One region of the Arthrobacter sp. NPDC058130 genome, then DNA from elsewhere that is predicted to be linked to it. Evidence: predicted binding sites of a transcription regulator. Region 1 holds the regulator's gene; each other region holds the start of a gene.
What was found. The regulator LexA, encoded in region 1, represses DNA repair genes until DNA is damaged. The targets are predictions, from matches to a motif close to TCGAACANNTGTTCGA.
Positions count from the first base shown of each region.

Region 1 (2,264 bases):
CAGCCTTCGAGCCTGCGGCCGGAGGCCTGGGCCTGGTCGGCAACGGCGCCCCCAGCTGGACCGGCGTCGACGTCGGATCCCCCTTCGACTATCCGAAGCAGGGCATCCTCTATGTCGCCCGGCACCTGCCCAAACCCGGCCGCGGAACTTCTCCGGAGGCACTGGACGAACTCGAGAAGCTGATCCGCGCGTCCGGCGGCGGTGCCCTGTGCCTGTTTTCCTCGCGGCGGGCGGCCGAGGACGCCGCCGAGGCGATGCGGCCCCGGCTGGGCATGAGCATCCTGTGCCAGGGGGAGTCGACAATGACGGCGCTCGTGCGTCAGTTTGCCGACGAACCGGACACGTGTCTGTTCGGCACGATGTCCCTCTGGCAGGGCGTCGATGTTCCCGGCGTGTCCTGCCGGCTGGTGGTCATTGACCGGATTCCCTTTCCGCGGCCTGACGATCCGCTGATGACGGCGCGTTCCCGGGCCGTCGCCCAGGCCGGCGGCAACGGCTTCATGACCGTCTCGGCCACGCATGCCGCGATCCGCCTCGCGCAGGGGGCAGGCCGGCTGATCCGCTCGACGTCGGACAAGGGCGTGGTGGCGGTACTGGATTCACGGCTGTCCACGGAGCGCTACGGCGGATTCCTCCGCGCGGCGCTGCCCCCGTTCTGGCCGACCACGGATTCCTCGATTGCCATGGCTGCCCTGAAGCGCCTGGCCAAAGAATCGGCACAGGCCCCCACATAGGCAGCTGAGCAGCCAGGGGACCAGGAAACGCCAAGGTCCCCGTCCGGATTACCGGCGGGGACCTTGGCTTCGGGTGTACGTGGTCAGGGATGACCCGGCCGCAGCCGCTACAGGGAGCGGAGCACCGAGACGACTTTGCCCATGATGACCGCGTGGTCGCCCAGGATGGGTTCGTACTGGGTGTTCTGCGGCAGCAGCCAGGTGTGGCCGTCCCGCTGGCGGAAGGTCTTGACCGTGGCTTCGTCGTCCAGCAGCGCGGCAACGATGTCGCCATTCACGGCATCGCCCTGCCGGCGGACAACCACCCAGTCACCGTCGCAAATGGCGGCATCGATCATCGAGTCGCCGGCCACCTTGAGCATGAACAGTTCGCCATGGCCCACGAGTTGGCGGGGCAGCGGCATGACGTCCTCCACCACCTGGTCCGCGAGGATCGGCCCGCCGGCGGCGATGCGTCCGACGAACGGCACCATTGCCGTGTCAGTGGCGCTGGCGAGTTCCGTGACTGAAAGGCCGCCGACAGCCCGCAGGCCGCTGGACTTCTCGACCCCCGAAATCGCCGTGGTCCCCTCGTCCAAGGTCAGCGGCATGAGCACTTCCATGGCCCGGGGGCGCTTGGGGTCGCGCCGCAGGTAGCCGAGCTTTTCGAGCTGGGAGAGCTGATGGGTCACGCTCGACAGGCTGGCCAGGCCGACGGTGTCGCCGATCTCACGCATGGAGGGCGGGTAACCGTTGTCCGTAACGGAGCGCTGGATGGTTTCCAGAATTTTCTTCTGCCGGACGGTGAGGCTTTTGGGGGCCCGTACGGGTTGTTGGCTCCGAGAGGAGGCCCTGCCGCCGGTGGCTTGTGCTGCCATGTTCGCCAATGCCTTTCCGTTCCGCCCGGCCACTGTGGCTGCTGTCACCGGGAACTTCCGGCCTGAAATGTCAGACCCTGCTGATCAACTACCAATGTTCGAATCAACTGGCGATGTTCAACTAGCGATGTTCGAGTCACAAGCGGTTGTCCTGTCCCTCAAAAATAGGCCAGCTGCAAGGCTTTTTCAAACATTTGTTCTAGCGAGTCTCGACATCGTTCGTTAGTAAGTGCTAAAACAGAACAAGCAAGGTTCGAATATGTGTTCGATTTCGAGGTTCAGGCGTCGAAGGCAGTGTTCGGTTCTATGTTCGAAAGTTCGGTCGGTTGGCGGCGAGTACGTGGAGTACGCCGGGCGGCACCGTATGGTCCAGGAGGGCTCAGTTCATGTCAGCTTCAAGCGCGTATCACGGCACTTTGGTTCATGACGTCACGAATCACCGGCCGAAGCAGCCGCCGCTGCGGCTCACCCGGCGCGGACGCTTCGTCTTCTTTGGCGTCCCGCTGATCCTGCTGGTGGCGCTCATCCTGTCGCTCAGCGGATTCCTCAACGCCCCCGCGAAAGCGGCGGATTCAGCGGACCAGCTCTCGCTGACGCCCACCGTTTCGGTGACAGTGCAGCCGGGCGAGTCGCTCTGGGCCATCGCGGGCTCGGTCGCCCCGGAGCGCGACCC
Region 1 is NZ_JBHVTV010000009.1:162,039-164,302, forward strand. It holds gene ACFVTM_RS15865 (ATP-dependent DNA helicase) at 1-734, shown strand, start outside; gene lexA (transcriptional repressor LexA) at 842-1,591, opposite strand; gene ACFVTM_RS15875 (LysM peptidoglycan-binding domain-containing protein) at 1,978-2,264, shown strand, end outside.

Region 2 (2,264 bases), on a different contig from region 1:
GAGCAGATCGTGGCCTTGATCGGGCGTCGCGAACGGCTGATCCGGATCGCCGGGACCCTCAAGGCGGACAGCGCCGAGGTCCGTGCGCCCGGGCGCGTGGAGCGGGTCATCGAACACGTCCGCGCCACCGCGGAACAGAAGGACATCGACGTCGATCTCGTTGAAAAGACCTACCGGGCGATGATCGATGCCTTCATCACGCTCGAGCTGGAAGTGTACAAGTCCACCTCGTAGCAGGTGGCTTCATTGGGCAGGGGCTAGAGAGCCTCTTCGACAGGCACATTGGCCTGGTAGTCCCGGCCGTCACAATCGCTGAACGCCGTCATGAGGTGGCCCTTGGGCAGGCCAAGCACCGTCGCGATGGGGAAGTTGCCGGTGATGGTGTTTCCTGAGTGTTCCACGCCTTTGAGGTCGAAATTCTCTTCCGTGCCGTCATGGTTGAAGAAGTAGAAGGAGACGGCCTCGCCGTTCATGAACTCAATACCCAGTCTGCGCTGATGGGAGTAGTCCGGCTCTGTCGCCAGTAGGCCGACAACGTAGGCGCCTTGCCCCGGGATATTTCCGTCTATATCGAAGGTCGCCACCAAGGTTGAATTCTTGGCGGCGATCTTTACGTGCTTCAGAAGTGCGATATGGGAGCTCATGGCTCAATCCTGCTACCTGTATCTGCGTCCGTCCACCCCCATCTGGGTTTTGTCGCCTCTCCGTCGTAGACTGGTTTTATTCGAAGATATGTTCGAATAAAACAAGTTTGATTAGACACTGAAGCGCTGGAAGCGGAAACACGCGTGGGAAGTCGAAGCGGGGACTGGGCAGGCTCCAGCCCGGACTGGGTCGGGAGGCAATGTGGGCATGTTCAGCGAGTCCGTGGATGTTCTCTGCACGCCCTCAGGCCAGCCCCTGCGCCTTGACTGGGCGGGCCGTCGATACACGGTCTGTGCGGAACCTGTCCGCTGGTTTGAACGCCGCCAGTGGTGGGCGGAGGAAACCCGGGCGCCGCTCGGGAGCGGGCCGGGTCTGGTGGATCACGAGATCTGGCGGGTCCAGGTCCGTGCCGCCGGTGACCATGCCGCTGCCTCCACCCTCACCGTTGACCTGACCCGGCATATTGGCAGCGGCCGCTGGCGGCTCCTGAGGATCCACGACGCCCTGCAGCCCCTCCGGAAGCCGGAGACAGCATGACCTTCACCCATCTGCACGTCTCCACCGCCTTCAGCGCCCACTATGGCGTCTCCTGGCCGGATGAACTGGCCGCCGCGGCCGCCGCCGACGGCGCCACCGCGCTGGCCTGCACGGACCGCGACGGGCTCTACGGAACCGTCAAGCACCTGAAGGCGTGCATGGCCGCGGGCCTGGACGCGATCGTCGGCGTGGACCTCGCGGTCTTTGACGACGACGGCGACCTCCGCACCCAGCTTGGGGGACGCGTCGTCGTGCTGGCGCATGGACACAACCACGGCGCCGGCTACCGGGCGCTGTGCCGGCTGATCTCCGACGCCCATGCCCGCACCACGGGCAAGGCCGGGGGAACGGTGCCGGTGGCCGTCACCCGGGCGGAGCTGGCCTCCCGCACCCTGCACCCGGAAACCCTGCAGCCTGTCCTGACGGTGCTGATCGGCCCGGACTCCGACGTCGGCCGTGCCATGGGCGGCCGGCGGTACCTGCGTCCCCGCACCCTGTTCAAACGCTGGCTGGACGCCATGCCCCCCGGGACGCTGGCCGCGGAAGTCGTGTCCCAGCTCAGCCCGCCCGGGGAACCGCTTAGCACCGCCCACGCGGTGCGCATGCTAAAACTCGCCGCAGAACACGGCGTGCCCGCCGTGCTGAGCAACGCCGTGCGGTATGTAGCCGAGGACGGCGCGGCCACCGCCGATGTGCTGGACTCGGCCCGGACACTCAAGTCCCTCCCCGAGCTCTCCTCCGCCCCGCTGCTGCAACCCAACGGGCAGGGCTGGCTCAAATCGGCGGCCCAGATGCTGCAGCTGGGCAAGGAAATCATCCATGCCGCCGGCTACGGCACGGCGGACCTCAAACGGCTCCTCGCCCAGACCAAGGCGCTCGCGGACCGCTGCCGGATGGATCCCGTAGCAGACATGGGCTGGAAACAGCCCGTGGTCCCGGAAGCCTCCGTGATCGGGATCGACGGCGACGCGCTCGCAGAGCTGACCCTGCGCTGTGAGGCCGGCATTGGCCGCCGCTTCCCGGGAATTGCCGGGAGGCAGGAACAACAGATGCGGACCCGGCTGGAGCACGAGCTCCGTATC
Region 2 is NZ_JBHVTV010000002.1:711,467-713,730, reverse strand. It holds gene ACFVTM_RS07420 (chorismate mutase) at 1-234, shown strand, start outside; gene ACFVTM_RS07415 (hypothetical protein) at 258-644, opposite strand; gene ACFVTM_RS07410 (DUF6504 family protein) at 847-1,182, shown strand; gene ACFVTM_RS07405 (DNA polymerase III subunit alpha) at 1,179-2,264, shown strand, end outside.
Region 2: ACFVTM_RS07410 (DUF6504 family protein) is a predicted target of LexA. The motif match lies at 725-740, and genes of this name have one in related genera.

Region 3 (2,264 bases), on a different contig from region 1:
GCCACAAGCCCCGGGGCGGAGGATAGATTGGAAATGGAAGCACTACTGGCCTAACCTCGCTCTGCTGGTCAAGAGGGCGACAACTCCGGGCCGCCCAGACGAACTCAAACCTCACGGTGGTGGCATGATGGGCGCATGAGCCAAGTCACCTGCGATCTGACCATCTCCCTTGACGGATTCGTTGCCGGCCCGAACCAAAGCCTGGCGGAGCCCCTGGGCAAGGGCGGCGAGCGCCTGCACCGATGGCAGTTCGAAGAACCCGAGGCCAACGCTGCTGCGCGTGAAGGCATCCTGGCGGCCGGCGCCTACATCATGGGACGGAACATGTTCGCAGGCCCCGGGACGTGGGATGAACAATGGCGGGGATGGTGGGGCGAAGAGCCGCCCTATCACGCGCCCGTATTCGTCCTCACCCATCAACAACGTGAGCCCCTGGAGATGCAGGGCGGCACCACGTTCAACTTCGTGGCTGATGGCATCGAATCTGCGCTGGCCCAGGCGCGGAAGGCCGCTGGCAGCAAGGACGTGGCCATTGCAGGAGGGGCGGATACCGTTCGCCAATACCTTTCGGCGGGGCTGATCGACGAGCTGCGGCTCCACATCGCGCCGATGGTCCTGGGAGCGGGCGAGCGGCTGCTCGACGGCGTCGAGAACCTCAAGCTTGAGCCGACGGAAGTGAGCGGTACCAGCCTCGTCACCCACGTGCGCTATCGGATCATCCGTTGAAATGCTGAGCTCAACCCCCGGAGGGCACTGACCGGACGTTGGGTTGCCCGAGGCGCCGTCAACAGTTAGCCGCGGCCCACCAAGAGGGGCGGTGATCGGGGTATCCCCTCGTCCCGCTCAGGGCAGATGCCAGAACGGGCCCGTGAGGCCGCAGTCATCCAGGAGCCCTTGGTTGCGCTCGCGGCTGTGCGGCTGGAACTCGGGCTCCAGGCGATCGCCGTACCACGGGCCGGCTAGTTGCCAGTTCGAGCAGCACGCCTACCCCGCGCACACCCACCCCGGGCGCTTTCGCCGCATGACGCGGTATTAGACCGTCTGGCACACCTGCACGCCGGCATCTCCTGGGGCTTGAGGCAAGCGTTCTCCAGGAATATCCGCGGGTCCAAGTACCCGGGGTCCGTCGGGTGTTCTTTGTCGGCGCCCTCCCCTACTTTGCATCCGCGAACGGGTATCACATGCAACGGGGTGGGAAAGAGTCTTTTGTCCGCCCCTGCGGCTACACTGGATTAATCGAACATATATTCGAATAAAGGTGTGTTGTGGGCGTTTTTGTCGGTCCCCGCGTGATAGACGCGGGCATGTCGTTGCTGTCGGTGCTGATCTCCCCGGTCCCCGTCGCTGCCGGGTATCCGTCGCCCGCGCAGGACTACTTTGATGGCCGGATCGACCTGAACGAGCACCTCATCAAGGACATCACCAGCACCTACGTCGTAAGGGTATCCGGGGACTCGATGGAAGGTGCCGGGATCAGCGACGGCGATGAACTGATCGTCAACCGTGCCCTGGAACCCAAAGACGGGTCCGTCGTCGTCGCAGTCCTGGACGGCGAGCTCACCATCAAGCGGCTGCGGGTCACGGCCGCCGGCGTCGTGCTGCAGGCGGAGAATCCGGCGTACCCGGACATCCGGGTCCCGTCGGTCGCGGACCTGGTGATCTGGGGCGTCGCGACCAGGTGCCTGCACCATGTCTGAGACCCGCAATGCCTGAGGAAAACAATGTCTAAGCCCGCCACGATGCGGCAGATGCCGCAGATCGCGCACGTGGACGTGAACTGCTTCTACGCCTCGGCCGAACGTGCATTCGACCCGTCCCTGGAAGGCCGGCCCGTCGTCGTCCTGTCCAACAACGACGGCTGTGCCGTCACCCGGTCCCCGGAAGCCAAAGCCCTCGGTATCCCGCTGGGTGAACCTTGGTTCAAAATCGCCCCGCGGGCCAAGGAGTGGGGACTTGTTGCCCTCTCCAGCAATTACGAACTCTACGGCGACATCAGCGCACGGGTGATGGAACTGCTCGGCAGGTACTCGGCGTGGCTGGAGGTCTGCAGCATTGACGAGGCCTTCCTCGGCGTCAAAGGCTCCGCGGAGGATCTGCTGGCCCTGGGCCGGATCATGAAGGCCGCCGTGCGCCGCAACGTCGGTGTGCCGGTCTGCGTGGGGATCGCCGGAACCAAGACGCTGGCGAAACTGGCCAACAAATGGGCCAAGCACAACCCGGTTTTCGACGGCGTCTGCCACTGGGACTCCATGCCCGCCGCCGTC
Region 3 is NZ_JBHVTV010000002.1:431,228-433,491, forward strand. It holds gene ACFVTM_RS06090 (dihydrofolate reductase family protein) at 136-726, shown strand; gene ACFVTM_RS06095 (LexA family protein) at 1,266-1,697, shown strand; gene ACFVTM_RS06100 (Y-family DNA polymerase) at 1,722-2,264, shown strand, end outside.
Region 3: ACFVTM_RS06095 (LexA family protein) is a predicted target of LexA. The motif match lies at 1,237-1,252, and genes of this name have one in related genera.